Regions from separate parts of the Peribacillus sp. FSL E2-0218 genome, predicted to be linked through region 2. Evidence: riboswitches for the same ligand, from Rfam matches in the RefSeq annotation. Region 2 holds a riboswitch; the other holds the start of a gene.

Region 1 (5,319 bases), 1.2 Mb from region 2:
CTAGCGAAGGTGTCGTTCTTGTAGATTTCTGGGCTCCATGGTGCGGACCTTGTAAAATGATTGCTCCTGTTCTTCAAGAGCTTGATACGGAAATTGGCGATTCAGCGAAAATCGTAAAAGTGGATGTAGATGAAAACCAAGAAACAGCTGGGAAATTCGGTGTAATGAGCATTCCGACACTGATCGTCCTTAAAGACGGTGAAGTGGTGGATAAAGTGGTTGGCTTCCAACCTAAAGAAGCTCTTGCTGAGCTTATTGCAAAACACGCTTAATAAACGGGTCAGCTAAAAAAAGCTTCAGGTCTCCGGACTTGAAGCTTTTTTCGCTATCTTGATATATAATAATTGTAAATGGGAGAACAGGAGGCTGAAAGCATGAACCAGCAAATAAAGAATAAACTTGCGCTTCTTCCCGATCAGCCTGGTTGTTATTTGATGAAAGATCGTCAGGGAACGATCATTTATGTAGGCAAGGCGAAAGTGTTGAAGAACCGTGTCCGTTCCTATTTCACGGGATCCCATGATGGAAAGACATTTCGGCTCGTAAATGAGATTGAGGATTTTGAATACATCGTCACATCTTCCAATATCGAGGCTCTCATTTTAGAGCTGAATCTAATCAAAAAACATGATCCAAAATATAATGTCATGCTTAAGGATGATAAAACATATCCCTTCATCAAGCTGACCGCTGAGCGGCATCCCCGCCTGATCATTACGCGAAAGGTCAAAAAAGACAAAGGGAAATACTTCGGTCCGTACCCTAATGCTTTTGCGGCTAACGAAACGAAAAAACTGCTCGACCGCATCTATCCTCTTCGAAAGTGCAATACGCTGCCGGATCGGGTTTGCCTTTATTATCACCTTGGTCAATGTCTGGCTCCATGCGTATATGATGTGGAGGAACAGGAATATAAAAAAATGGTCGATGATATCAACCGTTTCTTGAATGGCGGGCATACAGAGATTAAGAAAGAACTGACCGAAAAAATGCTGGAGGCATCCGAAGAGCTGGATTTTGAGAGGGCGAAGGAGTTTCGTGACAAAATCGCCCATATCGATATCACGATGGAAAAGCAGAAAATGATGACGACCGATTTCATCGACAGGGATGTATTCGGATTTGCCCATGATAAAGGCTGGATGTGCGTTCAAGTATTCTTTGTAAGACAAGGTAAATTGATCGAAAGGGACGTATCCCTATTTCCCGTCTATGATGAACCGGAACAGGAACTGCTCACATTCCTGGGTCAGTTTTACGAGATTACGAACCATTTTAAACCGAAGGAAATCCTGCTGCCCGAGTCGGTGGATGCTGAACTGGCTGAAGGCCTGCTTGGCGTGAAGACGATTCATCCAAAGCGGGGTTCGAAAAAGGATATGTTGAAATTGGCCAATAAAAATGCCTCCATTGCGCTTCAGGAAAAGTTTTCATTGATTGAGCGTGATGAAGAAAGAACGATCAATGCGGTGGAAAACCTTGGCGTGCAATTGGGGATCTATACCCCGCATCGAATTGAGGCCTTCGATAACTCCAACATCCAAGGAAGCGATCCCGTTTCCGCTTTGGTCGTGTTCATTGATGGCAAACCCGAGAAAAGGGAATACCGCAAATATAAGATCAAAACCGTCCAGGGGCCTGATGATTATGAATCCATGCGCGAAGTCGTCCGAAGAAGGTATTCACGGGTATTGAAAGAGGGTCTTCCGCTTCCGGATTTAATCATCATCGATGGCGGTAAGGGACATGTGGAGGCCGTCCGCGATATTTTGGAAAATGAACTGGGCCTGGATATCCCGCTTTCTGGCCTGATTAAAGATGAGAAGCATAGAACATCTCAATTAATGATCGGCAATCCTCTTGAGCTTGTACCGCTTGATTCCCGGAGTCAGGAATTCTACTTATTGCAAAGAATACAGGATGAAGTGCATCGGTTTGCGATTACGTTTCACCGCCAGCTGCGAGGCAAAAATGCCGTGCACTCCCAGCTTGATGATATTCCGGGAGTCGGCGAAAAACGAAGAAAGCAATTATTGAGACATTTCGGTTCATTGAAGAAAATTAAAGAGGCCTCGGTCGAGGAAATTATCGGAGCGGGCATGCCAAAAGGGGTAGCTGAGGGAATCGTGAGAAAATTGCAAGAATAATCTTGCCCCCCACAAATCTCTATGCTATGATTAAAAGGAATTTTTAACTAGACAACTTAAAAGTGCTGATAGAGGTGCGGAATTCAAGAGTAAAAACCTGGAGAAGTATGAGTTTCCATGATGGGTTTTGAAAGGGGAGGACGCCGAAGGAAGACAAGTCTCATAGCTTGTTTTTCTGGTCTGACATTTAATAAATGGCGGATTGTCAGGGTGTATGCCCTGGAGAGCTATCTCACTGTGCTTACAAGATTGGATATGTGATCACAGCAATGAGATATTTCTCATTGCTTTTTTTATTGCCTAAAAAGAGAGGGTGCATGAGGATGGCATTAATCGTACAAAAATTCGGCGGGACATCCGTCGGCAGCGTTGAAAAACTTAAAAATGTTGCCAATCGGGTAATAGAGGAAGCGGAGAAGGGCAATGAGGTAGTCGTCGTTGTTTCCGCAATGGGTAAAACGACCGATCAATTGGTTTCCATGGCCCATGATATATCCAGCACCCCAAGCAAAAGGGAAATGGATATGCTATTGACGACGGGGGAACAGGTTACGATTTCCCTGCTGACGATGGCCTTGCTTGAGAAGGGGCATGAAGCGATCTCGTATACTGGCTGGCAGGCAGGGATGCAGACGGAATCCGTACATGGGAATGCCCGGATATTGGATATTGATGCTTCGAGAATCCAAGCTAGACTGCAAGAAAGGCAGATCGTCGTCGTGGCCGGTTTTCAGGGAAACGATGTTAATGGGGAAATCACTACATTGGGGCGTGGCGGTTCCGATACGACCGCAGTTGCCATCGCTGCAGCGCTCAATGCGGATAGATGTGATATTTACACGGATGTTACGGGTGTTTTCACAACGGATCCCCGCTACATTAAAGAAGCGCGCAAACTGCAATCCATCTCTTATGATGAGATGCTCGAGCTTGCCAATTTAGGGGCGGGCGTGCTCCATCCAAGGGCTGTCGAATACGCGAAAAATTATCAAATCCCGCTTGAAGTCCGTTCAAGCATGGAGAGGGAATCAGGAACGATCATTGAGGAGGAAGCAACTATGGAAGAAAACTTAATCGTGCGCGGCATCGCATTCGAAGATAGCATCACTAGGGTGACGGTTTATGGCTTGCCCCAATCACTTGGTGCATTATCAACCATTTTCATGACGCTTGCGAAAAACCAGATCAATGTTGACATCATCATTCAAAGCATGACTGCAGAGGATACGACCAACTTATCATTCTCCATTAAAAGTGAAGATAAAAAAGCGGCTTTGATCGTGTTGGAAAATAATAAAGAGCAGTTGGCCTTTGACAGGGTTGAAACGGAGGGCGGATTGGCCAAGGTGTCAATCGTTGGATCGGGTATGGTATCCAATCCGGGAGTGGCTGCCGAGATGTTTGAAGTGATGGCCAATACAGGCATCCAAGTGAAAATGGTCAGCACATCGGAAATTAAAGTTTCGACTGTCGTCAATGAGCTGGAGATGGTGAAGGCGGTCGAATCCCTGCATGAAGCATTTAAACTTGGTCAGCATGCAAATGTGCTAGCCTGATTGTATGGAGTCCAGTAAAAAACAGACTTCCGGTAAAAAGGGTAAGTCTGTTTTATGGGCTCGTTAGATTGGATCTCTGGGATCCCATTGAATGGTGAATGTCACTTTTTTTGCGCGGCGTTTAACTTCTTCCGTTGATTCGCTGAGGAATTTTTTTTGCAGTGTGAACTGCTCGGCAAGGAAGCCGGCTTCAAGCTGGAAGTGACAGTCAGGATGTAAATCCAGGCGGCGGCTGATTATTTCACCCGACAAGGATAACTCCATCTCGTTTTTCGTATACTTGATGATTTCCAAATCTCCCCAACCGGCGCTTTGGAAAAATTCAATAACCTCCTGATCGCCATTCAGTGGGAATTTTCTTGCTAACTGTTTACCTGCCCAATAGAGGATCTGATTCGAGTCTTTTCCGAGTATATCATTCAGTAGTACTTCCCTGATTAATTCATATCCGAAAGCCGGAACTTGGAACTCTTCAGTTTGAATTTCTTCCTCTATCGCTGCAGCAATATTTTTTTTCATAGTTTATCGCCTCTTTCTGTAAATCTATTATAAACGTTTTTCTTTTGCAAATTATATTGTTTTTTTATTTATTTGAAACGCAAATGGAAAAAAATGATAAATTATACCGAAATATTAATAGATTCATACATTATTTCTCATAATATAGCCTTGACAAATAAAAAAACATGCATTTTTAGCCAATAATATCTATTTTAAAAAAGAGATTTGTTGTATCCGTTTTCTTGACGCACATAGAAGTCAGGAGTAAAATGGACATGTCACATAATTGTAAGAAAGTATAGGAGAGCTTTTTGCACTCTATACTTTATTTTCACGCGGAGATAAAAGGTAGCCACCAGATTATCTTTGCATGATTTTTCACAAATTAAGGGGGGGCACTTAGTGGCAAAAAATCGCGAGTTTGGGAATCGTAGACTTCATTCACTTCTTGGAGTTATTCCGATTGGTCTATTCCTAATTTTTCATTTATCGGTAAACTTTATGGCAACAAAAGGGGAAGAGACGTTTAATGGGGCCGTTCATTTAATTGAATATACGCCCGTAAAGCTTTTGGTAGAGTGGGTCGTCATCTATCTACCGATCATTTTCCATGCTGTGTACGGTATTTATATTGCCCTTACAGCAAAAAACAATTTGGGGAGATTTAGTTTCTTCCGTAACTGGATGTTCATGCTGCAACGCCTGACTGGAATCATCACGCTGATTTTCCTTGTTTGGCATATTTGGGAGACTAGAGTTCAAGCAGCCATGGGTGCTGAGGTTGATTTTGACATGATGGCAGAGATTTTCTCTAACCCATTCATGATCGTGTTCTATATTGTAGGTATTATTTCTGCAATTTTCCACTTTGCGAATGGATTATGGTCATTTGCAGTGAGCTGGGGTCTGACAGTTTCACCTAAATCGCAAAAAATCATGACGTACGTAACTTTGATCATTTTCGTTCTGCTTTCTTATATCGGCGTTAGCGCAGTTTTCGCTTTCGTTTAAGAAGTTAGAGTTCATTTATAGTATCCGGATAAAAAACATAGCTTTGCTAATGGAAATAAGGGAGTGACAGAATTGGGTAAAGGTAAAATCATTATCGTAGGTGG
Region 2 (5,319 bases):
AAGCCAAAGCGGAACGTATCCTCGGTAAGAAACTGAATGAGATGGTGACCATGTTTCAAAGGTATAATATAGATCCGCTGGCACTCGGTGATCATGCTAAAAGTAAAACGAGGAATTTCAATCGTAAACATTGGGAAGAGGTGTACCCTCATATTCCGATCGAAGTGGATTTGAATATCGAAATGATTCAAACGGGAATCTCGGAATGAACGAAGAATATCCGGAAGTTCCCCCTTTTAATAAGGTATTGCTGGATGGGGTGGGCAATTTTAATCGCTGGAGGGAAGCGGAATCGGCCAATGAAATGAGAAAAGGACCCGGCTTCCCCCTAAATGGCGGAGACCGGGTCCTTTATATGGATCATTTCGTTTTAAGATCGCATTCCTCAAGGGGAATGACTTTCGTTTTATGCTTCCATTTATAACCCAACCATAGGGCGAAGAATAAAAACAAGCCGATGTAGGATACGAACATGGAATTCCAGTCGATCCCGTCGCTTGTGAAGGCTTGGTAGCCTTGTCCAATGATAATGATGATGCATAGAACAAGTGCAAAGATGGGACCGAATGGGAATCCTTTGGCCCTATACGGCAATGCATTCAAGTCAAGCCCTTGGGCTGAATATGCTTTGCGGAACCGATAGTGGGCAATCGCGATCCCTACCCAGGTAACGAAGCCGGCCATGCCGGAAGCATTCAATAACCAGATATACACGACGCCATCCCCGAAAAATGAAGCAAGGAATGCAAGGCAGCCAACTAAAGCAGTGACGATAAGTGCATTGACCGGAACTCCCCGTTTATCCAGCTTGCCAAGGAATTTCGGCGCTTTCCCGTCACGTGCCAAGTCCCAGAGCATACGGGTTGAGGCATACATGCCAGAGTTACCGGCAGAAAGTACGGATGATAAGATGATCGCGTTCATGATGGAGGCTGCAAAGGCAAGACCGGCACGCTCGAAGACTAGCGTGAAAGGACTGACGGCAACATCTTCACTAAGCAGACGTGAATCCGTAAACGGAATGATCATGCCAATGACGAAAATGGCAAGGATGTAGAATAAGATAATCCGCCAGAAAACGGATCTGATCGCTTTGGGAATGTTTTTTTCCGGATCTTCGCTTTCTCCCGCCGTCACTCCAAGCAATTCCGTGCCCTGGAATGAAAAACCGGCAGCCATGAAAACGCCTAAAATCGTGAAAAAGCCTCCATTAAAGGGCCCCTCGCCCATCGTGAAGTTGGAGAAACCGATGGGGTCCTTGCCGCCCATGATTCCAAGAATGATCAGAACACCTGTGATCAGGAAGATGATCACTGTTACGACTTTGATCATGGCAAACCAGAATTCGGCTTCGCCAAAACCTTTAACGGACATGTAGTTGATAAGGAACATCATGATCAGGGCAATGGCACTCCAGATAAACGAAGGCGTATCAGGAAACCAGAACTTCATGATCAGGACAACGGCTGCCAATTCGGCAGCAATGGTGATTGCCCAGTTATACCAATAGTTCCAACCGATTGCAAAACCGAAGGAAGGATCGACGAATTTGGATGCATAGACACGGAACGAACCGGCCACTGGCATGTATGCTGCCATTTCTGCAAGACTTGTCATTAAGTAATAAACCATGATGCCGATGACTGCATATGCCACAAGGGCACCGCCGGGACCGGCCGAATGGATGGCGCCGCCGCTTGCTAAGAATAAACCTGTTCCAATCGTGCCACCTAATGAAATCATCATTAAGTGCCGCGCTTTCAGGCTCCTTTTCAATTCAGTGGGGCTTGATGTTGGCTGAGAATTTGACAATTGATGTTACACTCCTTTTTTATTGGAAGGATACGGAAAAAACAAAAAACAGCAGTCGAAAAAGATCGACGGCTGTTTATAATAAACCCGTTTATCCTTCCGAAGATAGCTCCCCACGCTTTTAAAAAACGTGACAGTGATGTTCCTGTTCGGCAACACCGCCAGCGAGAATATACATGGAATATACCCTAACTTCGGCAACTTACCCTTTTTAACGGAGTCTTCAATTTTCCTGAATCTCGTCCGTTATACTCTTGTAAGCTGCAGCCTCTAACTCATCGGTAAATGAGGAAGTATTCAATTATGATGAATCGTTGCGTCTCTTTAATAGAAAACGTCGTACGATTTTTACTCATGCAATCGTTGATAGATTGCTAATGCTTGAGTAAACTTTACTATATTGAAATTATAAAATAATCTCAAAGATATAGCAATGGTTAATTTTAGTGGTTATTTTTTCCTAGGCGGGCAGAATCATCTCCCTACTGCCGACATTACACGGTCTTTCTTTTAATAAGGGCGTAGTCCAGTTTCACATGTTTAATGATACCGGGATTCTCGAATAAATCCACCGCCATTTTTCCGATCCACTCCAGGGGTAAGGAAATGGTCGAGATATCGAGCATCTCACTGAGGCTATCATTATTGAAGCCGAGGATGGCTACATCTTCAGGCACCCTTATGCCGGATTTATTGGCGGTAAGGATGAATCCGGCCGCCGTGTCATCATTCGTGATGATGATGGCCTCCGGCTTGTTTGGCAGCGAACTCCATTGCTGGAACAGCTGGACCCCGTCCTTGATATGGTAACTGCCCTCGAATAGCCACTCTTGATTGTTCATAAGCTGGTGCTTGGTCATGATGTCGTTGAAGGCCTTTGTCCGAAGATAACTGTTCCTGCTTTTTTTACGGCCGAGACTGTAGCCGATCTTCGTATATCCTTTAGCGATCACGTATTCAAGTGCACAGGAAAAGGCTGCATAATGGTCGATGCTGATGGATGACAATTCAGCCTGAGCCGTATCTTCGCATAAGATAATCGGTCCGTATTTTTGATAACTTAGGAGGACTTTCATTTCCGAAATCCGGGAGCAGATGATAATACCATCAAGTTGCTTCATTTGCAGCATATTCAAGGCTTGAATTTCCTTCTCTCTTTCATAATGGGTTTGAAAGATGACGATATGGTATCCGATTGCATTCGCCTGCTTCGTGATTCCATTCACGATAGCCCCGTAATACGGATGATTGGTGAAGGGGAGAATGATGCCCAAAAGGTTCGTTTTCCCCTTTGAAAGATGAATGGCATTGATATTTCGCGTATAATTCAATCGTTCAATCGCTTGTAAGACACTTTCTCTTTTATCTGGGCTAACATACGGATGATTATTCAATACACGAGATACCGTTGAGACGGATACACCGGCAAATTGGGCAATTTCTTTTATATTTGTCATGGGATCACCGTTTTTCTTTTATGATATTGTACCTTATGAAACCCATTTCAGGGCAAGATTGCAGTTGTTTCCGCTGGATATATTTTGGCATGGGGGGTTGTTATGATATGGGTTTCATCCTTTAAGATTGATTTAGGTCTTGAGGGAGGAGGAAATCGAAATGATTCAAACATTAATCACCCTGATCGCGCTTTGCGGAATCGAATTGGGATTGGCGTACTTGGCAATATCCTTGAAACCGGAAAAATGATGATCTTCAAATGCACAGCGCACCTCGGATAATCGGTTTTGAAAAAAGTCCTCTGCTTTATATTCACCTTTCACGCCCCGTTATATAACCCTGTCTCCATCGTTTCGTAAAAACACCATCTTTACTGCTGGGAATGAAGCATTCCGAGCAGTATTTGTGTTGGGGAAAATCATTGGAAAGTAAAAAAGTTGCACTCTTTTCGAATATTTGTGTATAGTATAAAATAAGTTGTGTGAAGGAAACTTTTTAGTATATAGGACAATATAAAAAAATTTACATTAAAATTTGCATTAGGTAAAAAATTTTAGAATGATAAAAAAGGGAGGGTATTTGGATGGGGTTTCTAAAAACGATCGGAGGGGTGCTTGCTGCAGTGCTGATCTTAACAGGATGCGGCAATGACACGGCCAAACAGGATAAAGGCAATGGCAAGTTGAAGGTCGTCGCCACAACAGGAATGATTGGGGACTTGGCTGAGAATATCGGCGGCAAACATGTTGAGGTCACTAGTTTAATGGGACCAGGTGTCGATCCCCATCTATATAAGGCGACTCAAGGTGATGTGAAGACTCTGGATTCGGCCGATATGATTTTTTATAACGGAGTCCATCTGGAGGGGAAGATGACCGATATTTTTGAAATGATGGGCAAGAATAAACCGACGATCGCCGTAACGGAGGATTTTAAGGAAAACCAGCTTCGTAAAGTAAGTGCAACGGAACATGATCCCCATGTTTGGTTTGATGTGAAGCTATGGATCGTTGCTGCAGGGGCGGTGAAGAAGGAATTGATTGCCAATGACCCAGATCATGAAGCGGACTATCTCTCGCATTATGAAAAATATGTTTCGCAGTTGGAGGAGCTGGATCGGTACGTTCAGGACGAAATAAATAAAATTCCGGAAGACCAACGGGTGCTTGTTACAGCGCATGATGCCTTCGGTTACTTCGGGCAGTCATATGGTTTGGACGTAAGGGGGCTTCAGGGAATCAACACATTGTCGGAATATGGATCAAAAGATGTGACGGATATGCGGAATTACCTGGTGAAGAACGAAATAAAAGCGATTTTCATAGAGTCCAGCGTTCCGAGGAAGGCGATAGAGGCTGTCATTCAAGGAGCTGCCAAGCAGGGCCATAGCGTGAAAATCGGCGGTGAATTATTCTCGGATGCGATGGGTGAAAAAGGTACGGAGGAAGGAACCTATATAGGAATGGTCCGTCATAATACAGACACGATCGTCCATGCTTTGAAATAAGGGGGAGAAAAAATGGAGCAAGCGGCTTTGAAGGTTGAGAATTTAACGATCGCTTATCATAAAAAACCGGTTGTGGAGGATGTCTCATTCGAGGTGCCGGAAGGGAATTTAATCGGTATCATCGGCCCTAACGGAGCAGGGAAATCGACTTTGATCAAGGGGATACTCGAATTGGTTCCGAAATTATCCGGAGACATCACAATCAAGGGCTCTACGTATAAGTCGATGAGAAAGAGCATCGGCTATGTACCGCAGCGGGAATCAGTGGATTGGGATTTTCCGACCAATGCCCTCGATGTCGTGATGATGGGGAGATATGGCCACCTTGGCTGGCTGAAGCGTCCTGGCAAGGCTGAACGGCAAAAGGCGATGGAATGCCTCGATAAGGTGGGTATGACCGAATATGCCAACCGTCAGATCAGCCAGCTCTCGGGCGGACAGCAGCAGCGGATTTTCCTGGCTCGTGCGTTGGCCCAGGAAGCGGATATCTACTTTATGGATGAACCGTTCGTGGGGGTCGATGCAGCAACCGAGAAAGCAAT

The links. Region 2 has a riboswitch for lysine ahead of MHI53_RS23140 (amino acid permease). Riboswitches for the same ligand answer to the same signal wherever they lie in the genome.
Region 1: it holds a riboswitch for lysine, as region 2 does, so the genes downstream of both, MHI53_RS17280 (aspartate kinase) here and MHI53_RS23140 (amino acid permease) in region 2, are expected to answer to the same signal.

Annotation. Positions count from the first base shown of each region.
Region 1 covers NZ_CP150304.1:3,586,144-3,591,462, reverse strand. The annotation lists gene trxA (thioredoxin) at 1-272, shown strand, start outside; gene uvrC (excinuclease ABC subunit UvrC) at 375-2,147, shown strand; lysine riboswitch at 2,209-2,385, shown strand; gene MHI53_RS17280 (aspartate kinase) at 2,471-3,703, shown strand; gene MHI53_RS17275 (YslB family protein) at 3,767-4,222, opposite strand; gene MHI53_RS17270 (succinate dehydrogenase cytochrome b558 subunit) at 4,607-5,215, shown strand; gene sdhA (succinate dehydrogenase flavoprotein subunit) at 5,288-5,319, shown strand, end outside.
Region 2 covers NZ_CP150304.1:4,767,075-4,772,393, reverse strand. The annotation lists gene MHI53_RS23145 (Ger(x)C family spore germination protein) at 1-209, shown strand, start outside; gene MHI53_RS23140 (amino acid permease) at 361-1,812, opposite strand; lysine riboswitch at 1,911-2,093, opposite strand; gene MHI53_RS23135 (LacI family DNA-binding transcriptional regulator) at 2,307-3,269, opposite strand; gene MHI53_RS23130 (zinc ABC transporter substrate-binding protein) at 3,854-4,777, shown strand; gene MHI53_RS23125 (metal ABC transporter ATP-binding protein) at 4,790-5,319, shown strand, end outside.